4 regions of the Arthrobacter sp. B055-34 genome follow, and region 2 is predicted to be linked to each of the others. Evidence: riboswitches for the same ligand, from Rfam matches in the RefSeq annotation. Region 2 holds a riboswitch; each other region holds the start of a gene.
The links. A riboswitch is a leader RNA that binds a small molecule or an ion and turns the genes downstream of it on or off. The one in region 2 is predicted to bind thiamine pyrophosphate.
Positions count from the first base shown of each region.

Region 1 (5,836 bases), on a different contig from region 2:
CGGCCAAGGCTCTATGAGCAGTTGATGAAGCAAATCCTGAGTTACGTTGAGGCCGAGCAGCTGGGGCCGGGTGATCACCTTCCGGCTGAGCGTGACTTGGCGGAGCAGCTCGGAGTTTCACGAGCCACGCTGGCGCAGGCACTTGTAGCTTTGGAGGTACTCGGCGTTATCAGCGTCCAGCACGGCACTGGCGCGGTGCTGGTCTACCGGCCCAGCATTGCCACCGTGCTTCGGGACTTGCGCGAGCATCAGAACAGGCTGCCGGAGATCGTTGAAGCGCGCAGCACTCTGGAGGTGAAGCTGGCCGCGTTGGCTGCAACGAGACGGACGGACGAGGATCTGGCCGGCATTGAGAAAGCCTTGGGCGTGATGGAAGACGAAGTCGGCAAGGGCGACCGGGGCGCCCACGGGGATGAGCTTTTCCACCAAGCCGTAACGGAGGCCGCGCACTCGCCGGTGCTTGCGCAGCTGATGACTTTCATCGCCGAAATGGTTCTCGAAACGCGTCTTGAATCATTAGGACAGCCTGGTCGCCCTGAACAGTCTTTGGCATCCCACCACAGGATCGCCGATGCCATCCGAGCCCAGGACCCGGACCTGGCTGCTGCAGCGATGTTGTCCCACATCGAACTGGTCTCGGATGTAGCGCTGCTCAAGTAAGCAAGCTGGGATGTGGATTTTTCAGGGCAGGTCGAGTACCGGGGGTTCGAAGATCCACGGCTCGGTGGTCAGTTGTCCGGGTGAGAACGCGTCGAGCGACTGCTCCAGCGGCCCGGCCGGGAGACCTACCGAGCGCAGGACCATGTCCCGCACCGTGTCCGGACCAATCCCGGCCAGCGCGAGGGTGCGCAGTGAAATGGCGCCGTCGCGTTTGGCGATCCGGCGGCGATGGGTATTCAACACCAGCGGCACATGCGCGTACTCGACCGGCGCCACGCCGAGCAAGGATGCCAGATAGGCCTGCCGGGGCGTGGAACTGAGCAGGTCATCGCCGCGGACCACCTGGTCGATACCCTGCTCCGCGTCATCAACAACGACGGCGAGATTGTAAGCCGGCACGCCGTCGTTGCGCAGCAGCACCAGATCGTCGACGACGCCGGTGTACTTGCCGTGCAGCCGGTCGGTCACAGTGTATTCAGTGACCCCGGCGCACAGCCGGAGTGCAGCGGGCCGCTCCTGCCGCCGTCGTTCGCGTTCTGAATTGCTGAGGTTCCGGCAGGTTCCGGGGTAGGCGCCGGGCGGGGCATGGGGAGCGCTGGGGGCTTCGGCGATCTCGCGGCGGGTGCAGAAGCATTCGTAGACCAGGCCCGCGTCGGCCAGGGCGGTGATGGCCGTGCGGTAGAGGGGGAAGCGGTCCCTCTGGCTGAGCACGTTGCCGTCCCACGTCAGCCCGACGGCGGCCAGATCCTCGAGTACCTTGGCCTCCGCTCCGGCACGGGCGCGGTCCAGATCCTCGATCCGCAGCAGGAAATCGCGGCCGGTGCTGCGGGCGAAAAGCCAGGCGAGGATGGCGGTGCGCAGGTTTCCCACATGCAGTTCACCCGAGGGGCTGGGGGCGAAGCGGCCGGCTCCGGCGTCGATAGGAGGCACTGGTCCAGTCTATAAAGCGGAGCAGGCGGTTTCTGCCCTTACTCCAGCCGCGGCAGCCCGACGCTCCAGCCCCAGATGCTCGCGCAGCGTGCTGCCGGTATAGGAGGTGCGGAACAGCCCCCTGCGCTGCAGCACCGGGACGACGCGGTCCACGAACTCCTCCAGGGAATCCGGCAGCAGCGGCGGCATCAGGTTGAATCCGTCCGCGCCGCCGGAGGCGAACCAAAGCTCGATCTGGTCCGCCACCTGTTCGGGTGTGCCGGTCATGGTGCAGTGTCCGCCACCGGCAGCCAGCCTTCCGAGCAGCTGGCGCACCGTGGGCTTTTCGGCGTCGATGATCCGCAGGATGGTGGTGTAGCGGCCCTGCGGGCCGGTGAATTCCGACGCCGGCGGGAGGCTTGGCACGGGCGCGTCCAGCTCCCAGCCGCTGCAGTCCTGCTGGATGAAGGTGCCCAGCTGGGCCAGGGAGTGTTCCGTTGGCAGCAGCGCATCGGTTTCGGCCTGCTTGGCCTTTGCCTCCGCCGTCGTTGTCCCGAGGTAGGTCACCAGGCCCGGCATGACGGCAACCTTGTCCGTGTTCCGTCCGGCTGCGGCGATACGGCGCTTCACATCCGCGTAGTAGGCCTGCGCGCTGACCAGATCGTAGGCGACGGCGTAGATGCCTTCGGCATAACGGGCGGCGAGGTCGCGTCCCTGCTCCGAGGCACCGGCCTGGAACAGCACCGGCCGACCCTGCGGGGAGCGCGGGACGGTGAGCGGGCCGTCCACCAGAAAGTGCCGTCCGGAATGGTGGAGCGGCTGGACTTCGGCCGGATCCGCGTAGCAGCCGTGGCGGTCGAGGACGAGCGCGTCGTCGGACCAGGAATCCCACAACCGCATGGCGACGTCGATGAATTCGGCGGCGCGTTCATAGCGTTCCTGATGCCCGGGCATGGCCGCCATACCGTGGTTGCGTGCTTCGGCGTCGAACATCGACGTGACGACATTCCAGCCGATGCGCCCGGCGCTGATGTGGTCCAGCGAGGCCAGCATGCGGGCGGCATGGAACGGCGTGTAGAAGGTGGCCGAAACCGTGCTGACCAGGCCGATCCTGCTGGTGGCTCGGGCCATGGCCGACAGGGCGGTTAGCGGTTCCAGGTGCCAGAGCGGCCCTGCGCCGACGTTGCCCGCCGAGTGTCCGTCCGCGAAGAAGACGGCGTCGAACAGGCCGCGCTCGGCGGTTTGGGCCAGCCGCTCGTAGAAGGCGATGTCGCCGAGCTGCTCGATGGGCGACTGCGGCCGGCGCCAGGCGGCGTTGTGGTGGCCGCAGCCGAACAGGAACGCGTTGAAGTGCAGTTGACGCGCCGCCACTAGTTCATCACCAGTCCGCCGTCGACCATCAGGTTCTGCCCGGTCACCGAGCGGGCCCAGGGCGACGCGAAGAACAGTACCGCGTCGGCCAGTTCTTCCGGCGTCGTTACTCTGCGCAGCGGAGTGGAGGCGGCGATCAGGTCGAAGACCTCATCCGGTGTGGCAGCGCTGGCGTCGGTGGTGCGGAGCAATCCGCCGGAGACCATGTTGACGGTGACGTTGTGCTGGCCCAGATCCGCCGCCAGCGTCCGGGTCAGCGAGAGCAGGGCCGCCTTGGCGGCGGTGTAGTCGTGATAGGGAACTACCGGATTTTGGAAGAGGTTGGTGCCGATGTTGATGATCCGGCCAAATCGGTGGCCGCGCATACCGGGAAGTGCCTGCTGCGCGGTGTTCAGCGCGCCACGCACGGTGCCGGAGAACTGGGCCTCGAACTCGGACCAGGAAATATCGGAGGCGCTGGAGCGGGCAGCCCCGTTGAACGAAAAATCCGCCAGCGCGTTGTTGACCACCGTGGTCACAGCGCCACCGAAATGGGCTTCGGCGCGGCTGAACAGCTCCGCCACCTGCCCGGCATCGGTGACGTCCGACTGCAGAGCCACGGCCTGCTCCGGCCCGAACTTGGCGGCCAGCTCCTCCGCGGCCGAACCGCTGTTGCGGTAATTGATGACCACCCGGGCGCCGGCTTCCGCGAAGGCTGCGACGATCCGCGCGCCGAGGCCACGGCCGCCGCCGGTTACCAGTACGGTCTGTGCTGCGAGCTGCATTGAGGTTCTCCACCTTGAATAAGGCGAAAAGATGGGTGCAACGAACCGCACGGCAGCCGCTGCATGACATCCCTTCGCTAGTACGAACTAGATCAGGTTCAACGGGTTTGCTCTCAGCCCCTCAAGGGGGGCACCCCGTGTCACTGCCTGCGAGTCTACCTGCCGGAGCCGGCTACTGCAGCAACGCCGCCTCCAGACGTCCATGAAGCTCCGCGCCGTTACGCCCGGTAGTCCATCACCACCTGAGAAGGCGGTCCCTGAGCCAGCATCTCCTTGGTGACCCCATGGAGCTCCAGAATCTTGTCCTTGAACCAGACGTCGAAGGGGTCTTCGGAGGCAGCCAGCTTACTGAACCCCGCGGAGACGCTCTCGCCCTCGTGGAACAAAGCGGCAAAGTCTCCTTCGGGACTCTGGACCAGGCCGATCACTTCACGGCTGGCCCCGAGGCGCTGCCGGGACTGGGCGAAATCGTCCTTCCGCGGACCGTTGATCTCCTCCACGAAAGCCCTCCACGCCTCAAGCTTCCCGGGCAGGATAGGCACAAACCAGGTAATACATTCCATGACAGATCCTTCTTTTGCTGCTGCGGGGAGCTCATGGTGCGAGCCGGGTGTAGGGCTCATCGTAGGCGCGGCCCGGGAGCGCCGACAGCCTCAATCTGAGGGATGCGACGGTGCTAGGCAGCCGGGCATCGTTCCCGGTCGCCGCGGTCCCCGTTTGGAAGGCTAATCTGGAGCGGTGATCATCGTCCTTGGGGCATTGATGGTTTTCCTGGGCCTGCTCTGGTGGGTCCTCTCCCTCCTGCTGCCGGATGGGATCGCGCTGGTTGGAACCGTAGTCTTCGGTGGAGCGGTGGTTGCGGTGCTCGTGTTTGTGTACCTGAAGTCAGAGCGTTTCGGCCGGCCGGAGGAACGGGAGTACAGCCGCCGGTTCCGGACCGTGCTGCGGGAAGCCGGGCGTGCCGGTCGGTATGAGGAGATCTGGGCCGTCACCCGCAGTGATACAGCCGATCAGGATATGGCACTGTTTATTGCCGCCGAAGAGCAAGGGAACCTCGGCGAATTGATCGCCGAATGGGACCAGGCGCTGCGGCACGGCCGGGAGGACGATTTTTTCCGGGAGCGTCGGCAAGGCTAAACGCGCCATCTCAACGGGCTGACCTGTGTGGCTGTCGTCCCCGGTGGCTCAATCCTCCAGATAAGCCGGGGTGAAGAGCAGATTCAGTCCTTCGGCAATGGTCGGATGGGTGATGACGGCGTCCCGTACCGCGGTGAAGTCCAGCCCCGCCAGCATGGCCATCTGGACCACGGCGATGGCTTCGCTGGCCTCGGTGCCCAGTAGCGCCACGCCCAGGATCCTGCCGGTCTTCCGGTCCAGCACGGCCTTCCACACGCCTTCGGTCTGGCCGAGTGTACGGGCGCGCGGAATGGCGGCAACTGGCATCTTGGCGATGCGGACATCGTGGCCGGCGTCGCGGGCCTGCTGCTCAGTCAGGCCGACCCGGCCCAGTTCGGGCGTGATGAAGACCGTGTAGGGAATGAGCCTTCCCTCGGTGGTGCGGGCCTCGCCGTCGCCATGCCGGGCGGCCAGATTGGCCTTGAGGATGCGGTAGTCGTCGTAGGAAGCGTGCGTGAACTGCGGGGTCCCGGCAGCATCGCCGGCAGCCCAGACGCCGTCGGCCGCCCGCAACTGTTCGTCGACCTCGATGAAGCCGCGGTCGTCCAGGATCACGCCGGTGGCTTCCAGATTGGCGCCGTCGGTCATGGGTTTCCTACCGAGCGCCACCAGGACGTCCTCCGCGCTGAGCGTTTCGCCGTCGTCAAGGGTAATGGTGACCGTGCCGTCCGCAGCGCGCTGTATTTTCTCGGCTGCGGCACCGAGGCGGACGGTGATGCCGGCGTCGATAAAGGCTTTCTTGACCGCGGCGGACACGTCTGCATCCTCGCGGCCCAGCAACTGGTTCCCGCGCTGGACGATCGTCACTTTGACGCCGATGGTGTTGAGCAGGTCCGCGAATTCACAGCCGATGTAACCGCCGCCGAGGATGACAATGCTCTCCGGCAACGACTCAAGCTCGAGCAGTGTATTGCTAGTCTCCACCCGGGCCTCCGCCAGCCCGGCAATCGGAGGCA
Region 1 is NZ_JBNHFQ010000003.1:85,327-91,162, reverse strand. It holds gene AC5RWO_RS06330 (FadR/GntR family transcriptional regulator) at 1-660, shown strand, start outside; gene gluQRS (tRNA glutamyl-Q(34) synthetase GluQRS) at 682-1,590, opposite strand; gene AC5RWO_RS06320 (LLM class flavin-dependent oxidoreductase) at 1,600-2,940, opposite strand; gene AC5RWO_RS06315 (3-oxoacyl-ACP reductase) at 2,940-3,704, opposite strand; TPP riboswitch at 3,757-3,852, opposite strand; gene AC5RWO_RS06310 (hypothetical protein) at 3,923-4,267, opposite strand; gene AC5RWO_RS06305 (hypothetical protein) at 4,443-4,841, shown strand; gene AC5RWO_RS06300 (dihydrolipoyl dehydrogenase family protein) at 4,890-5,836, opposite strand, start outside.
Region 1: another riboswitch for thiamine pyrophosphate. It lies ahead of AC5RWO_RS06315 (3-oxoacyl-ACP reductase); the one in region 2 lies ahead of AC5RWO_RS14550 (ECF transporter S component).

Region 2 (5,836 bases):
TGCAGACACAGCCGGCGGTGCGGCGCGTGGTCTACCCGTTCCTCGAGTCGCATCCGCAGTACGAACTGGCGCGCCGCCAGATGAGCGGCGGCGGAACCGTGGTCACGTTTGAACTTGAGCCGGGCGCTGCGAACGGTTCGGATGCCAAGGCCGCCGCGTTCCGGCTGCTGAACTCGCTGACCACCGTGGATATCTCGAACAACCTCGGTGACGCCAAGTCCCTGATCACCCATCCGGCCACCACCACGCACCGCGCGATGGGACCGGACGGACGGGCCGCGATCGGGCTCGGCGACGGTTTTGTCCGGCTGTCCGTGGGGCTGGAAGCCACCGAGGACCTGCTCAAGGACCTGGACCGGGCACTGACTGGCCCGTAGATCCAGGGAGTCGACGAAGGCCCGCGCCTTGTTGCGCCCAGCCGCAATCGAGGAGACAGCTGCGGCCCTTCCCAGAGCTGAAAAGGGCCGCAGCTGACCAGTGGATCGCGGAGGAGCCCGGGTTAGCCGAAGATGAAGTTCCAGGTCCCGGCGGAGACGGCGGCGGTAACGGCCGCCGCCGAGACCAGGGCACCGCCCAGGAAGACCCAGATATCCACCCTGCTGAACGTCGATTCCCGCGCCCAGGTGCGTTGCGCCCCGCCGAAACCGCGGGCCTCCATCGCCACCGCCAGGCGGGTGGCGCGCCGGATGGCCTGGACGATGAGGCCGAAGGCTTGGCCGAGGAACGCCGCGAATTTGGCCAGCGGTTTGTTCTCGGCGCCGACTCCGCGGGCACGGCGGGCCAGTCCCAGGGTCCGCCATTCCTCGACCAGGAGACCCACCAGCCGGAGGCCGGCCAGGGCCCCGAGCACAAACCGGTGCGGCATCTTCAGCTTCTGCGCCAGCGCATCGGCCAGATCCGTGGGGTCGGTGGTCAGCAGCAGGAAGATTCCGGGCAGTGCCACCGCCAGGGACCGCAGCCCGATGGCGACGCCGGAGTTGATGGAATCCTCGGTGAACAGCAGCGGGCCCGCTTCGAAGACCACCGCGCCGGTTTTCTCCGCCAGCAGCGCCGTTCCGTAGGCGCCGACCGCGGCCGCCACCACCAGCGGCCAGCCACGCCTGAATAACGCCCAGGCGCTGATGCCCAGCACGGGCAGCAGCAGCAGTTCCGCAGCCAGCACCACGCCGGCGCTCACCCAGTCCACGCTGAGCATCACCACCACGGTGACCATGGCAACGGCGGCAAGCTTCGAGAGCGGATTTGCACGGGTGAAGGGCGAGGCAGTCAGCCGCGGGGTCATGATGTCCAGGCTCATGCCGCCCTCCCGCCCGCGGCCCGCGCCTGCAGCTGCGCCGTTCCCTCGGCCACGCGCAGGACGTGGCCGTCGAGCGCAGCGGTGAAGTCGCCGTCGTGGGTCACGGACACCACCGCGTGGCCTTCGGCGATCAGGCCGCCGAGCAGCGAGACCAGCTCGGCCCAGGTGTTCGCGTCCTGCCCGAACGTCGGTTCGTCCAGCACCAGGATGTCAGGGCTGGTGGCCAGCATAGTCGCCACGGACAGCCTGCGCTTCTCCCCGCCCGAAAGGGTAAAGGGATTGGCCTGCAGGAGTTTGGTCAGCCGCAGCCGCTCCGCAATGGCATCAACGCGGCGTCGCACCTCGTCCTCCGGTAGCCGGGCGACCCGCCGGGGACCGAATTCGAGTTCGTCGATCACCCGGTGGGTCAGGAACTGGTGTTCGGGTTCCTGGAAGACGGTGCCGATCCGGGTGACCAGCTCGGCAGATTTCCACTTGTGCACGGTGCCGGACGCACCCCGCCGGAGCTCCGGTGCGGCCTCAAGCCTGCCGCCCGCGGGGGTCAGCAGCCCGGCCAGGGTCAGCGCCAAGGTCGACTTACCGGCGCCGTTGGGGCCCGTAATGCTCAACGCCTCGCCCGCCGCCAGTTCCAGCGAGACCTTATTGACTACCGGCCCGGCCCGCCGGGTCCGGGCAACGGACAGCTCCGCTGCCCGGAGCAGGCCCGTACCCTGCGTGTTGTGGCCGCCGCCGCTGCCGTGGCCACCGCTGGTGGCCCCGGGCGTGCGCAGTTGAGGAGTATAACCGGGAACCCAGACACCGGCTTCGATCAGGCGTTCCCTGGTACCTGCGGCATTGAGTACCTCCCCCGGCGGACCGTCGGCGAGAACTCCGCCGCCGGCAGCCAGTACGATGACCCGGTCCACCACGTCCGCCCAGACGGCCACGCGGTGTTCCACCACAATCAGGGTGGCGCCGGTGCGCTCAAGCACCCCGACCACCGCGTCCCGGACCTCCAGCACCCCGTCCGGGTCAAGGTTCGCCGTGGGCTCGTCCAGCAACAGGACACCGGGCCGCATGGCCAGGACCGACGCCAGCGCAAGCCGCTGTTTCTGCCCGCCGGAGAGCGCCGTAGTGGCATGGTCCAGCGGGACCTCGAGGCCCACATCGGCGAGGCTTTCGCGCACTCGCGCCCAGATTTCGTCCCGTGGCAGGGCCATGTTCTCTGCGCCGAAGGCGACCTCGTCCCCCACGCGCGCCATGACCACCTGGGACTCCGGGTCCTGGAGCACCAGTCCCGTCCGGCCGCGGGACTGGACCGGGTGCATGCCGTCGACGGTCAGGCGGCCCGCTTCGTCGCCTTCGCCGTCGTCGCCCAGTACCCCGGCAATGGCATGCAGCAGCGTGGATTTGCCGGCACCGGAGGCGCCGAGCAGAAGCACGCGCTCCCCCGGTTCAATCCCGAAGCTCACGTCGCTGACCGCCGGATTCTTGCGGCCGGCATGGCGCCAGCCGTATCTTTCGGCGGTGACAGCGGCCGGGCGGCCGCGCTCCGCCGTCGTACTTTGAGTGTTTGCCATGGCCTATACGTCAGCAGTCCGGCCGGCGGCAAAGGACGAGAGCGCGCCCGTCTTGGCCAGTCCTCTCATCGCCAGCCAGGGCAGCAGTCCGGCGATGACCACGCCGGAAACGGCGGCGAACAGCGTGTACCAGAGCTTCCAGTCGGTTGCCCATTCCACGTTCCACATAAAGTTCTCGCCGATGGCCAGCGCCAGGCCGGCGCTCAACCCGGCCAGCAGCGACACGCCGAGGTTGAACTTTTTGTAGAGGAAGAGCAGGAAGACCAGTTCCGCCCCCACGCCCTGGATCAGGCCGGACAGAAGCACTGTGAGGCCGAACTGCGTGCCCAGCAGGCTCGACACCGCGGCCGCGAGGACCTCGCAGTAGATCGCCGCGCCGGGCTTGCGGATGAGCAGCCCGCCCAGGACCCCGGCCGTGAGCCAGCCGCCGGCGTAGAGCCCGCCGGCCGGCGGGAAGGCCGCGGTCAGCACCGCAATGCCGGAATAGCCGGCGGACCAGGCCCAGAAGATGACCCCGATGGCCACGCCGATCACGGACGCGACCACAATATCGACAACGCGCCAGGTGTAACGGGGTTTGCGCGCAGATGCGTGCGCGGAAGGTGTAACGGTGTTCATGGAAAATCCTCCTGGGGTTCAGGAGGGGAGGGCAACCCGGCTTTTCCGGGCACACCCTGAGATCTCGACTCCCTTCGCCGGTACTAACCGGAGCAGGTTCGAGGGTCTGCGGCTGTCCGCACTCTCAGCGTCCCGACCCGGTACGGCTGCTTGCCGTGGTTACCGTGACGGACGCTCCCCTGTCGTCATGTGTGCTTTTTCAAGCGTCTTCCAGTGTACTACTGACGACGGCGGGTGGCAGCCGACCCGGAAAACGCTAGGCTGGGTGGCAGATGACGTTCTCCAAAGAAGGGCAGTGGCAAATGAGTACGGTTTTGAAACTTCTGGGTACGTTGGTGAGCATTGCGGCTGGCCTGGCCGGCGCAAAGCTCATCGACATCCTGTGGAAGGCCGTTACCGGGGAGGACTCCCCTAAGCATGACGACGACATGGAAAACAGCCTGCGCGCCACCCTCGCTTTTGCCGCGATTTCCGGTACGGTCAGCGCCATCATCCGCGTGCTGTCCCAGCGCGGAACCATGCAGGCAGTCAACCGCTTCAACCGGACCCGGGACATGGTCTAGCCCTTGGGCAAGTTTCAGGATTCGCGGCGGCGTTTGGCGGAAGCCTTCGCCGCCGCTTCCTTTGGCTCCTTGATACGCAGCGCGCCCTTCAGCTTTCCTACAGACTTTTCCTCAATGTTCCCGCCGACGTCCAGTTCTGCCGCCAACTCGGGATCGGCAGCCAGGGCCGCCTCTTCCGCGGCATCCGCCTTCCGGCGTTCGGCTTCTTCCGCCGCGGCTTTCTGGACCACGGCATCCAGGTCGTCCACGCTCAGCGTTTCCCGGTGCAGGTGCTTGGTGCGGTAGCCGGCACGGCCTACCATATGCGCCGAGACCGGAACCGTCAGCAGCTGGAACAGCCAGGCGATAATCAGCACAGGCACCGCTGCCCAGCTGCGGAGCTGGAGGGCCAGACCGATGAGCAGCAGCAGCAGCCCGAAAACCTGGGGCTTGGTGCCTGCGTGCATCCGCGAGAGCAGGTCCGGAAACCGGAGCAGCCCGATAGCGGCGGCCAGGGACATCAGCGCCCCGAGGACCAGGCAGAGTCCGGCAACAATTTCCAGCACAAGATCAGTGTTCATGGGTCCGCCTATCGATGACGAAGCGGGCTACCGTGACCGAACCGATGAAGCCGATCAGAGAAATGATGATCACCAAGGTCAGGTTGGCCTGATGCTTCCGGACGGCCATGTCCGCTATCAAGCCCGCGCATACGATGGCCAGCAAAACGTCGATAGCGATCACACGGTCCAGGATGGAGGGGCCTTTGACAATGCGGGAGATTGCGACGGCGGCGGAGAAGGCCAGGACGACAGTGACGATCACCAGCACAACTTCCATGAATGGACTGTTCAACTGGTTCCTCCGTTCCGTCGGTTTGCTGCCTCTGCTTTGACCATCGCGAGTTCCTCTTTACTGCCGATGGCCCGGATCAGCCCGGCCTCGATCCTGCGGACCTGTTCGCGGAACCGGTCCGCCTTGTCCGGGTCCGGAATGTCCAGCACGTGCAGGTACAGCGTCGACGTGGACCGGTCCACGTCCACCACGAGGCTCCCGGGAATCAGCGAAATTGTATGGCCGGTGGCGGTGACCAGCAGGTCCGAATGGCTGCGCAGTTGGACGGCCACCACCCCGTTCATCGTGCGCGGGCCACGGGTGAGAGCAATCCAGAAGACCTCGAAGCTGGCCTTGGCCACGTTCACCAGGAACGATGCCACGAACAGGGCCGCCGCCCACAGATTCAGCCGTCCGGCCAGTTCTACCGGCGGCAGGTAGAAGATATTGACGACGGCGAGGGCGATGAGCAGTCCGAAAATCAGGTTGCCGGCGCTGAAGTCCTGCCAGAGGGCTCCCCAGAGGATGACCAGCCAGACCAGCAGCGGTATTTCGACGAGCAGCGGAATCCGGGAACGGGTCATTGCTCAACCCCCTGCGCCGCGCCGGGGCCAAGAACGGCCTCGATGTAGGGGGTGCGCTCAAGCATCGCCCGGGCGCCCTGGTCGCTCAGCTGGAACAGCGGGCCGGCGAAGACGGTCAGTGCCACCCCGAGTGCCACCAGGCCCATGGTGGCCCCGACCATGCTCTTGGGCAGCAGGTGGATGGTCCCCCTGCCGGAGAACCGGCCGGTGGGCTTGTCCGTCACGTACTTGGAAGTGCGCAGCGTGGAACCGTCCGGCTTGCTGGCCAGCAGCACTGGGTCCGGGTGCTCGGCGTCCTCCGGAGTCCGCCAGAAGGCCCTGTTCCAGACGCGGGCCATGGCCATCAGGGTCAGCAGGGAGGTGACGACACTGCCGATGACCAGCGTGTACGACACCGGGGTG
Region 2 is NZ_JBNHFQ010000007.1:126,186-132,021, forward strand. It holds gene AC5RWO_RS14535 (O-succinylhomoserine sulfhydrylase) at 1-377, shown strand, start outside; gene AC5RWO_RS14540 (energy-coupling factor transporter transmembrane component T family protein) at 500-1,297, opposite strand; gene AC5RWO_RS14545 (ABC transporter ATP-binding protein) at 1,294-2,856, opposite strand; gene AC5RWO_RS14550 (ECF transporter S component) at 2,860-3,474, opposite strand; TPP riboswitch at 3,527-3,665, opposite strand; gene AC5RWO_RS14555 (DUF4235 domain-containing protein) at 3,777-4,037, shown strand; partial or broken gene mnhG (monovalent cation/H(+) antiporter subunit G) at 4,220-4,597, opposite strand; gene AC5RWO_RS14565 (MrpF/PhaF family protein) at 4,587-4,856, opposite strand; gene AC5RWO_RS14570 (Na+/H+ antiporter subunit E) at 4,868-5,434, opposite strand; gene AC5RWO_RS14575 (Na+/H+ antiporter subunit D) at 5,431-5,836, opposite strand, start outside.

Region 3 (5,836 bases), on a different contig from region 2:
TAACGAAAACCGGGCCCATATGAGAGAATGGCTCTTGGCTGGTAATGGAACCACATGCCACTACCGGTCCAGCGACAGGCTTCCAGGTTTGTCGGCGATGCTTCCGGTATCGGAGCCCATCATCCGGATGGGCCCTGCGGAATCCGCCAGATGACCCTACCGATGAAGAGAAATATGCGGTAGTAGGAAAAGCGCCGCTGGTCCCTGAGTGTACCGCGCCCCACAGATGGCGCGAGCTCGGGAGATACGACAAGGACTTCCGGTGACGGGTGGCCACGTGGCCCGAAGGATAACCGGCTACTTTCCTTGGCGGTGCCGGAATGTGGCCGGTGCCTCCAGGGGCTGGAGTGCAGTAATAAATGGATAATGAACAGGTAAACCCGGCAACATCCGATCAGTCGGATACTCCCGGAGCGGCGGGCGCAGACAGCGCCGCCGCAATCGCAACACCAGAAGCAACCGAACCCACGGCCAAGGCTCCGGTCAAGCGAGCTACCCGCGCCCGACGCAAGCCCGCGGCGGAAACAGCGGAAGTTGCGTCGACAGCAGGGACGGAGAGTACCGCCGTCGCCGCCACCGCGGCTACGGATGCCACAACGGAGCCCGCGGAAGCAGCCGCCGGCCAGGCCGCCGGGGAAGAAGCAATTGCACCGGCGAAGACCCGTGTGCGCCGGACCCGCAAGACGGCACCGGTCGACGAAGGTTCAGCAGCGGGCGTCGCAGTTCCGCCCATGCCGACAGTGCCCCCCGCAATGGCCGCTGCCGATACAGCTCCGGCAGCAGAGCCGGCCGAGGACGCCGCCGAGGCGAAGGCGCCACGCAAGCGCAGGAAGGCGCAGCCCCGGACCGGAACTCCTGAGGTCACCGCGGACAGCGCAACCGGCACCCCCGCGCAGGAAGCCGCCATTGAAACGGCATCGGATGCCAGCGCCGACACCGGTGTAGAGTCCGCAGCCGGCGCCGAATCCGGGACTGTATCGGCGCCTAGCGAAGCAGATTCCTCGGAAACCGCCGAGCCCGCCACGCGTACCCGTACCCGTGCGCGCCGGACGGCGGCTCCGAAAGCTCCGCAGGAGAGCCCGGCCGCGGCCGAACCGGAGGCGTCCCCCACGGATTCGTCCACCACAGCTCCGTCTGCCGCAGAGCCGGTTTCCGGCCAGGCTGCCGAGAACGCGCCGGCGTCAGAGGAACAGGCGGAAGAGGCCAACGAGCCAGCAGTGCTGAGCCCCTTCGCCGTCCCCGAATCGCCCGTACAGGTCCTCTTCCATGCGCCGGACCTGACCGCTGTCCGCCCTGTCCGTCCGGCCGCCGCCGAGGAAGAGGCTGACGAGGATGAAGAAAGCGGCCGCCGCCGTAGCCGCCGGAACCGCCGCAGCAAGGGCCGGAACCGTGCCGACGCGGCCGAAACCGGCACCGAGACCGAGACAGAGACCCAGGGCGAAGACATTGAAGAAGCCCCGGCGGAGTCCGGTGACGGCGTAACTGCCCGCCGTCGTCGTCGTCGGCGCCGCGGCGACCAAGACCTCGAACTCACCGGCGGGCAGGACGATGATCCGCCCAACACAGTGACCCGTGTACGCGCTCCGCGTCCGGTCAGCGAGACCCCGCCGAGCGACCGTGTCTCCTCGGTGAAGGGCTCCACCCGTCTCGAGGCCAAGAAGCAGCGCCGTCGTGAATCGCGCGAAACCGGCCGGCGGCGCCAGGTCATCACCGAGGCAGAGTTCCTTGCCCGGCGCGAATCCGTGGACCGCCAGATGATTGTCCGCCAGCGCGATGACAGGATCCAGATCGGCGTCCTCGAAGACGGCGTGCTGGCCGAGCATTTCGTGTCCAAGACGCAGCAGGACTCCCTGATCGGCAACGTCTACGTCGGCAAGGTCCAGAACGTGCTGCCCAGCATGGAAGCCGCATTCGTTGACATCGGGCGCGGCCGCAATGCCGTGCTGTACGCCGGTGAGGTCAACTGGGAAGCCGCGCATCTGGAGGGCCAGCCCCGCCGGATCGAGAACGCACTGAAGTCCGGCGATTCGGTGCTCGTCCAGGTCACCAAGGACCCGGTAGGCCACAAGGGCGCACGCCTGACCAGCCAGATCTCGCTGCCCGGACGTTTCCTCGTCTACGTGCCCGGCGGATCCATGACCGGTATCTCCCGGAAGCTGCCTGACGTGGAGCGCAACCGGCTCAAGAAGATCCTGAAGGAACACGTTCCCGAGGGCGCCGGCGTCATTGTCCGCACCGCGGCCGAAGGCGCCAGCGAAGAAGAGTTGATGAACGACATCAACCGGCTTCGTGCGCAGTGGGAAGGGATCGAACGTAAGTCGACCTCCAATAAGACCCTGCCGCCTGAACTGCTCTATGCCGAGCCTGACCTGACCATCAAGGTGGTCCGCGACGTCTTCAACGAGGACTTCTCGAAGCTCATCGTGTCCGGTGAAGAGGCCTGGGACACCATCGAGGCCTACGTGACCTATGTGGCACCAGACCTCGTGGACCGGCTGGAGAAGTGGACCGGCGCAGAGGACATTTTCGCGGCCAACAGGATCGACGAGCAGATCCACAAGGCCCTCGAACGCAAGGTCTTCCTGCCCTCGGGCGGCTCGCTGGTCATCGACCGCACCGAAGCCATGACCGTGGTTGACGTCAACACCGGCAAGTTCACCGGCTCCGGCGGCAACCTCGAAGAGACCGTCACCAAGAACAATCTGGAAGCGGCCGAAGAGGTAGTCCGGCAGCTGCGCCTGCGCGACATCGGCGGCATCATCGTCATCGACTTCATCGACATGGTGCTCGAGGCCAACCGCGATCTGGTGTTGCGCCGCCTGGTGGAATGCCTGGGCCGCGACCGGACCAAGCACCAGGTAGCCGAAGTGACGTCCCTGGGCCTGGTCCAGATGACCCGCAAGCGGATGGGTACCGGGCTGCTGGAGGTCTTCGGCGAGAACTGCGAGCATTGCGGCGGCCGCGGCGTCGTCACCCATGACGAACCGCTGGAGCACCGCCGTGCCGCAGTTGCTGCCGAGCATCATCAGCACCTTGTCCGCGCCGAAAAGCCGGGGCGGCCGGAGAAGCCGTCCCGAAGCGAAAAGCGCCGGAGCAAGAGCCAGAACAACCAGGGCAGCGCGCCCTCCGCTCCTGACGCGGTTGTGGAACCGGAGCATGAGGACGACGCCGAGCGGCAAGCCAAGGCGCAGGCGGCCCGTGCCGCACTGGCGTCCATCGCCGCGGCGACCCACGCAGCCCATGAGGCGGAGGAACACGAGGCTGCGCTCAAGTCAGAATCGGCTGCGCGCAAGGCAGAACCGGACGCCGCCCCCGAGGCTCCGGTCCTGACCATCAACGGCGAAAAGGTTGTGCTGCCCCGTGCCGAGCACAGCCTGTTGGCGGCCAGTGAGGAGCCGGCCCTGACGCTTGCGAGCCTGACGGATGCCTTCAACAAGGTAAGTCCGGAGATCGTCACGAGACCAGAGCCGGGACCGGAGGCAAAGCCTGAGGCGAAACCTGAGGCGACGGCGCCGCCGGAGCGCCGCGGCCGCCGTCGTCGTGCCGCGAGCAGTCCCCAGGGAGCCGCGAATCAGGCACCCATTGAGCAGCGGGACGGCGTGGAGCAGTCCGCGAAGGCTGCCCCGGCGGTTCAGCCGGTCTCCGGAGCGGGCGGCGCCGATGCGTCGGCGGACCGTGAAGAAGCGGCGGCTAAGCCGGAGGCTGAGAAGAAGACTCCGGTGCAGCCGGTGATTCTGGGAGTCGGAGTTCCTGCGTCGGAACTCTGATCCAGCACTGAGCAATTCCTGCTAATGCATCAGGGGCGGTCCTTTCATGTCGAAAGGACCGCCCCTGATGCATTAGGCTGGCAGCAGTGACACGGGGTGCCGGCGACTAGCCGGCTGAGATTTGAGACCCGTTGAACCTGAACCAGTTAGGACTGGCGGAGGGATGTCGCTGCAGTCTTCGGGCCGCTGGCTGGCCAGCATGGAAGTCTGCCGTGCGTGTTCCGCCCTGAGCAGCAACGGAGCAGCCATGACCATTCGAACCACACCCAGAGTGCTGAGCATTGCAGGAACCGATCCGACCGGCGGCGCCGGGATCCAGGCAGACCTGAAGAGCATCGCGGCGAACGGCGGCTACGGGATGGCCGCGGTGACCGCACTGGTAGCCCAGAACACCCAGGGTGTCCGCTCCGTCCATACACCGCCGCCGTCATTCCTCGCCGAGCAGCTGGCCGCGGTCAGCGACGATGTCTGCATCGACGCGGTGAAGATCGGCATGCTTGGTGACAGCGAGGTGATTGGAACGGTAGGCCGCTGGCTCGCTGAGGTGAGCCCCGCCGTCGTTGTTCTGGACCCGGTGATGGTGGCCACCAGCGGAGACCGACTGCTGGCAGCGGAAGCGGAGCAAGCGCTGCGCGGGTTGCTCAACCAGGCCCACCTCGTGACGCCGAACCTGCCGGAGCTGGCGGTGCTGCTCGGTGCCGAGACGGCCGCCGACTGGCAGGAGGCGCTGGCGCAGGGGCGGGAGCTCTCGCGCAGGCATGGCGTCATGGTTCTGGTCAAGGGTGGACACCTGCCCGCGGAGGACTGCCCCGATGCGCTGGTGGACGTGAACGGGCGGCTGGCGGGCGAGGTGGTTGAATTCCGCACCGGTCGGGTGCGGACGAAAAACACGCACGGGACCGGCTGCTCGCTCTCGGCGGCGATGGCCACGGTGCAGGCCCGGACGGGGGACTGGACGGAGTCGCTCAAGGAGGTGAAGGAATGGCTGTTCGGCGCGCTGGTGCGCGCGGACGAGCTGGAGGTCGGGAAGGGCAGCGGGCCCATCCACCATTTCCATCAGCACACGCCACGTCCGGCGGACCGGTTCAGCACGGCAGCCTGGGAACGCACCGCAGACATCCGGGCGGAAATCATGGAACTGGATTTTGTGCGGTCGCTCGCGGTAGGAACCCTCAGCGAATCGCAGTTCGGTTACTACCTGGCCCAGGACGCGCGCTACCTTAATGGCTACTCGCGGGCACTGGCCCGTGCCAGCGCGCTGGCGCCCACCGAGCAGGAACAGCTGTTCTGGGCCAAGGGCGCACACAACTGCCTTGAAGTCGAGGCGCAGCTGCACCGCGAATGGCTCGCCGGGCGCAACATAGCGCCGGCACAAGGACCGGTCACCAAGGCCTACGTGGACCATCTGCTTGCCGTCAGCGCTGCGGGGAGCTACGCCGAGCTGGTGGCCGCCGTGGTGCCGTGCTACTGGCTGTATGCACACGTCGGCAGCGAACTGTACGGCCGGTACAAGTCCGCCGGAGCCTCCGGCCACCCCTACGGCGCGTGGATCGAGACCTATGCGGACGACGATTTCGCGGAAGCCACCCGGCAGGCCGTGGCAATCATGGACGCGGCTGCCCAGCAGATGCCGGAGCAGGAGCGCGAACGGATGATGGCCGCCTTCGAGCATTCGGCCCGCTACGAGCTCCACTTTTTCGATGCACCAAGGCTCTATGCTTGAGCCACTGCCGGTGTGGGCGAGCTAACAGTGCAGTTCCGCGGCACGCCGCCCGGGCGCCATTTGCAGGAAATAGCGGAAATAGCGTAATCTTGATCTTCGGTGCGAACGCCTTCGAAGGGTAAATCCCGTAGGCGTCACTGCACAGTGCTGGCAGGCATCCTTTTACCGCCTGTATTCAAAGCGCATAACTGTATTAAACGTCGAGAGAAGTGAGTTCCCAAGTGGTGTACGCGATTGTCCGCGCAGGCGGCCGCCAAGAAAAGGTTTCCGTCGGAGACCTCGTAACCCTTGACCGCGTCCCCGGTGGAGCCGGTAGCGCCTTCGAGCTGCCCGCGCTGCTCCTGGT
Region 3 is NZ_JBNHFQ010000005.1:193,037-198,872, reverse strand. It holds gene AC5RWO_RS11775 (Rne/Rng family ribonuclease) at 360-3,767, shown strand; TPP riboswitch at 3,850-3,948, shown strand; gene thiD (bifunctional hydroxymethylpyrimidine kinase/phosphomethylpyrimidine kinase) at 4,015-5,490, shown strand; gene rplU (50S ribosomal protein L21) at 5,712-5,836, shown strand, end outside.
Region 3: another riboswitch for thiamine pyrophosphate. It lies ahead of thiD (bifunctional hydroxymethylpyrimidine kinase/phosphomethylpyrimidine kinase); the one in region 2 lies ahead of AC5RWO_RS14550 (ECF transporter S component).

Region 4 (5,836 bases), on a different contig from region 2:
GCATCGAATTCCTCGCCCACCCGATGGCTGAGCAGGGCCGCTTCCACCGCGTCCAGCGCCGCACGGTCCAGCCGTCCGGACAGCTGGTCCGAGGCAGCCATCAGCTGGGGGAGTTCCGGCAAGGCCTGCCGGGCCCAGCCGGGCACCTCGGTCTTGGCGCACAACGCCTCGCAGATGACCAGGACAAAGCGGTCCACCAGGCGGCGCAGCGGTGCGGTGGTGTGGGCGTAGGGCGCAGCAATCGCGGCCTGGGTCTGCTCCTGCGGCACGTCGCCGTCGAACGGTGTGTAGCCGGCACCGCGGAACAGTGACCCGGCCGCGTCCATGAGTGCCAGTTGTTTCGGATCCGCGGTGTCGAGCCCGCGCAGATATTCGCCATAGGCAATACCCTCCGGCCAGGGGTGGCCCAGAGCCTTGGTCTGGCGTCGGAACCGGGCCTCCGACTCCTCGTCCGGAGCGGGCATGGTGCGCAGGATTCCTACCTTGCCCTTGAGCATGATTTCCGCTGCTGCCATACCGGTCATCAGCGAAATCTGGGCGTTCCAGTCCTCGACCGGCCGTGCAGGGCGCGCGACGATGAAGTAATGGCGGCCGTCATGGGCTATTTCCTCATCAGGAAGGTTCAGACTCGCGCCGCCGCGCTGCCGCTCCAGCTCGATGCGCTTGAGCCCTACTTCCTTGAGCAGCTGCAGATAGACCGGCGCTTCGCCGGAATCAATGTCCTGCTGGACCTGTTCGTAGTTCAGCTTGGCGCGGCTGCGCATTCTGGCCCGGCGCATCGACACGGTACTGACGACTGCGGCGGCGTCGAGCTCGAATTCCCACACGAATGCGCTGCGGTCCTGGTCCGGGAGGAGGCTGCCGGCGTCTTCGCTGATCAACAGCGGGTGCAACGGAATGCGTCCATCGGGAGCGTAGATGGTCTGGCCGCGCCGTCGCGTCTCAGCGTCAAGTTCACCGCCGGGAGCAACAAAAGCGGGAACATCCGCGATGGCATACCAGAGCCGGTAGCCCTCGCCGTCGCGCTCGATGTACATCGCCTGGTCCAGGTCGGTGGAGCTTGGTGGATCGATGGTGACAAAGTCCAGCCCGGTTAGATCCGCGGCTGGCATGGAGTGTTCCGCCACGGCCTTCTCGGCTTCCGCAAGGACCGAAGGGCTGAACGCCGCGGGAAGTTCCAGCTCGGTGCGCAGTTCCTTCAGCACACGGGCGAGCAGATGCTGCGATTCATTAACTCTGGCGTCGACGTGTGAATACGGCACAGGCCCAGCCTATCGCCACAGCGCCGCAGGTGGGGCGTTAGGGTAGTGCTCATGAGCTCCGAAGGATCCTTCCCCACTGATCGTCCGGCCACCAGCAACGGGACAGGAGCGGAACATCTGCAGCATGTCGTTGATCTGTACGGCGTCATGGCCTACGGCGAGCTGTCCGCCTTCGAGCGGTTCTCCTCGGACGCCCGGTTCTCGCCAACGTTGAAAGACCGCGCGGATCTCGGGCGCCTCGCCGTCGTCGAATTCGGGCACTTTGAACTTGTCAGCGCCGAGCTGGCGCGCCTTGATGTCGACGTGCAGGTTGCCATGGCGCCTTTCCAGGCTTCGATCGACGCGTTCCACGAGCGGACGCGGCCCGGAGACTGGTACGAATCGTTGATGAAGGCCTACGTCACGGATGCTGTTTCGGGGGATTTCTACCGTGCGATCGCCGACCGGCTGGATCCCGAGACGCGCGCGCTGGTGTCCAGGATCAAGGAAAACGGGGACCAGCTGACCTTGCTCACTAGTCGGCTGCGCAGGGCGCTGGAACATGACGAGCGGCTGGCCTCGAGGCTGGCCTTGTGGGGCCGGCGGCTGGTCGGCGAGGCGTTGACGCAGGCGCAGCGCATCGGGATCGAGCGGGCTTTCCTGGGCGCCCTGCTGGGACTGGACGAACCGGCCTCCCAGCAGGCGGTCACCGCGGAACTCTTCGCAGAACTGACCCGGAACCATTCCCGCCGGATGAACGCCCTGGGCCTTACCGCCTGAACGTTCACGCCACCAGCCGGCCGAACGGCGGGTTACAGGGGCGGCAGCGCGGACTTCAGCGCCCTGGCGGCCCCGGCCGGATCATCGGCATCGGTGACGGCGCGAACGACGACGACGCGTTTAGCCCCGGCCTCCGTTACCTGGCCGATGTTCTCCAGATCGATACCGCCAATGGCGAACCACGGCTTGCCGGAACCCGTCTGCGCCTGCTGGGCGGCAGTAAACTCCACCAGCTCAAGACCGACGGCGGCCCTGCCCGGCTTGGTAGGGGTGGCCCAGAGTGGCCCGGTGCAGAAATAGTCCAGGGCGTCATCGGCCAAGGCAGCTGATGCCTGTTCCGGAGTGTGGGTGGAGCGGCCGATAGCGGCAGCGGGCCCGAGCACGGACCGGGCCGCGGCCGGCGGAAGGTCCTGCTGTCCGACGTGGAAGACTGGTGCCCCGGCCACTGCAGCCAGATCCGCCCTGTCGTTGACGGACCACGGCTTTGAGTGCCGGACGGCAACGTCGGCGAGCACGCCGAGCAGCTCCAGCTCTTCGGCGGCATCGAGGGACTTGTCCCGCAACTGGATGATGTCCACACCGCCGGAGTAGGCAGCATCGAGGAACTGCTCGAAGTCCCCACGGTCGCGGCGCGCGTCGGTGCAAAGGTAAAGCTGGGCAGAGGAAAAATCCATACCTGCAACCATAATGGCAAACCGCGCAAGGAACTCCGCGGTGGCGGGACGCGGGCTTCGGCAGCAGAATGTGACGCCGGCGAAGCCGCGACTATGGCTACACTGGAGAAAACACTGCGGGAGCCTGATAGGGCGGCACGTTCGGCAATTGCCGGCGGCCGACAGGCTGAGAGGGTGCCTGGCACCGACCGTCGAACCTGATCCGGGTCATGCCGGCGTAGGGAAGGAAGCTCAAAGTTGTCCAAACATGTTGCCGTCATCGGCGCGGGCATAGTGGGACTGGGTATCGCCGCAGAAGCCACCCGCCGCGGCCACCGTGTCACCGTCATCGATCCCGCTCCCGCCACGGGCGCCACGTACGCCGCCGCGGGCATGCTCGCCCCGGTCAGCGAACTGCACTACCAGGAAGAGCGGCTGCTGGCCCTGACCCGCGAGTCCGCCCGGCTTTACCCTGGGTTCGTTGCGGGGCTGCGGGAGACCGGCTACCAGGAAACCGGGACCTTGGTTGCCGCTTTCGACGCCGCGGACCGCACCGCGCTCGCGGACCTGAAACAGGCGCAGCTGGCCGAAGGACTCGAGGTCCACGAAATCACTAGCCGCGAGGCCCGGCGGCTCGAACCCAGCCTGGGCCCGGCCCTGACCGGTGCCTTCTACGCGCCGGGCGACCACCAAGTGGATCCACGGGCCCTTTCCGCAGCGTTAGTGAAGATGCTGCGGAACTCAGGCGCCGCCGTCGTAAGTCAAAAGGCAGCCGGACTCATCACCGATGCTCGGGGCACGGTTGTTGGCGTGCAGTTAGCAGGCGGCGAGGTCCTTGCGGCCGATGAAACGGTGGTCGCGAACGGGCTTGCGGCCGCCAACCTCTCCGGCCTGCCCGCGGGGCTTCGGCTGCCGCTGCGTCCGGTGTACGGGGACATTCTGCGGCTGCGCGTACCGACAGGCCTGCAACCGTTTCTCACCTCGACAATTCGTGGCATCGTTCGCGGGCACCCGGTTTATCTTGTTCCGCGCGGGGACGGCACGGTGGTGATCGGAGCCACGCAGCGTGAGGACGGATCGGCGGATGTGTCGGCCGGCGGGGTGTACCAGTTGCTCCGCGACGCCCAGACGCTGGTGCCGGCCGTCGCGGAACTCGCGCTCGAAGAGATGACCTGCCGTGCTCGGCCGGGAACACCGGATAATGCGCCGTTGCTGGGACGGGTGGCGTCAGGGTCGGAGGACCTTCCGGGCTTGGTAGTTGCCACCGGATTCTTCCGCCACGGAGTGCTCCTGACGCCGGTCGCGGCCAGGATCTGCGCCGACCTCATCGACGGTGTGCAAATCTCCGCCGAGCTACTGCAATTCAATCCCGACAGGTTCAGCACTATGACCAAGGAGAGTCACGCATGAAGATCACCGTCAACGGCAGTCCGCACACCTTGCCGACCGCGCCAACACTGCTCGAGCTGGTGGCCAGGACCACCGGCCGTGAATTGGCGGAGGACGGGCGGCCGGCCGACGGCGGACGGCTCGGTGTGGCTGTCGCGCTGAACGCGGAGGTAGCGCCGCGCGGCAGCTGGGCCCGGACCGTGCTCGCCGACGGCGACGGCATAGAACTCGTGACCGCAGTACAGGGAGGCTGAATAATGGATGAACTGATGATCGACGGGGTAAGGCTCGGATCGCGCCTGATCATGGGCACGGGCGGCGCGCCGAGCCTGGATGGTTTGGGCGAGGCACTGCTGGCTTCCGGAACAGAACTCACCACGGTAGCGATGCGCCGCTACGCGGCCGGTACCGGTACTTCGGTCTTCGACCTGCTGGACCGCCATGGCATCCGCGTGCTGCCGAACACGGCGGGCTGCTACACGGCGCGGGAGGCGGTGATGACCGCCGAACTCGGGCGCGAAGCCCTGGAGACGAACTGGGTGAAACTCGAAGTCATCGCGGACGAAGAGACACTGCTGCCCGACGCGGTGGAACTTGTCGAGGCAACCGAGGCATTGGTCAACCGCGGGTTCAAGGTCTTCGCCTACACCAATGACGACCCGGTGCTGGCCCGCCGGCTCGAGCTGCTGGGTGCTGCCGCCGTGATGCCGCTGGGTGCTCCGATCGGTACCGGGCTGGGAATCCTCAATCCGCACAACATCGAATTGATTGTCTCGCGCGCCGGGATTCCGGTGGTGCTGGACGCCGGTATCGGCACGGCGTCGGACGCTGCGCTGGCCATGGAGCTTGGCTGCGACGCCGTCCTGCTCGCCACGGCCGTGACCAGGGCCCAGCATCCGGTCCGCATGGCCGAAGCCTTCAAACATGCGGTCATCGCCGGTAGGCTGGCGGCAACAGGCGGCCGGATTCCCAAACGGGAGCACGCATTGGCTTCATCATCGTTTGCAGGCCGCCCGGATCTCTAGCCACAGGAGGAGCAATGGCCGCCGAGGACAAGCTGGACAGCAAGCAGATCGATGAACAGCTCAGGACGCTGCCGGATTGGCGCCACAGCGAGGGCGCGCTTGTTACCGTCTTCAAGCTCGAGAACGGGCGCGCTGCGCTGGATTTCATCGCCGGAGCGGGAGAGTTGGCCGAGGAGGCCAACCACCATCCGGACCTGGACTGGCGCTACAACAAGGTCTTCATCCGGTTGACGTCACATGATGCGGGGTCCGCGGTAACAACCCGCGACGTCGCTGCAGCCACTTCCTTGAGTGAGCTTGCCATCCGGCTGGGAGCCACGGCCCAACCGGACAAGTACCCGGCCTGACGGCCAGGTACCCTCCGGCGGGTCAGCGCAGCGCTTCGGTCAGGCGCTCCACGTCCGCGGCGACGCGACGCCGGCCGACCAGGAGCACCGTGAGCCAAGCCACGGGAACGGTCACCACCATGGGCAGCAGCCACCCCAGATACTCCACGCCGGGCTGAGAGCCAAGGCCTGCGAACATCAGGATGAGCCACAAGATGGTGGCGGCCAGGATGGCCGATGCCGGCAGCAGCAGGACGCCGTAGGCGTGGCGCTTGTTGTCAATGCCCCACGCGGTCATGCCCACGGCGGCTGCCGCCAGAATGATCAGAACGAACTGGACCACGGTGCTGACTGGGGCTAAAGGGCCCCGAAGCCGACCTTACGCGGCTCCTCGGCGCCGATCTCAACATAGCCGAGGACAT
Region 4 is NZ_JBNHFQ010000004.1:347,051-352,886, forward strand. It holds gene AC5RWO_RS10185 (RNB domain-containing ribonuclease) at 1-1,262, opposite strand, end outside; gene AC5RWO_RS10190 (ferritin-like fold-containing protein) at 1,314-2,021, shown strand; gene thiE (thiamine phosphate synthase) at 2,054-2,695, opposite strand; TPP riboswitch at 2,802-2,936, shown strand; gene thiO (glycine oxidase ThiO) at 2,933-4,084, shown strand; gene thiS (sulfur carrier protein ThiS) at 4,081-4,317, shown strand; gene AC5RWO_RS10210 (thiazole synthase) at 4,321-5,088, shown strand; gene AC5RWO_RS10215 (4a-hydroxytetrahydrobiopterin dehydratase) at 5,103-5,435, shown strand; gene AC5RWO_RS10220 (hypothetical protein) at 5,458-5,757, opposite strand; gene AC5RWO_RS10225 (DUF3107 domain-containing protein) at 5,772-5,836, opposite strand, start outside.
Region 4: another riboswitch for thiamine pyrophosphate. It lies ahead of thiO (glycine oxidase ThiO); the one in region 2 lies ahead of AC5RWO_RS14550 (ECF transporter S component).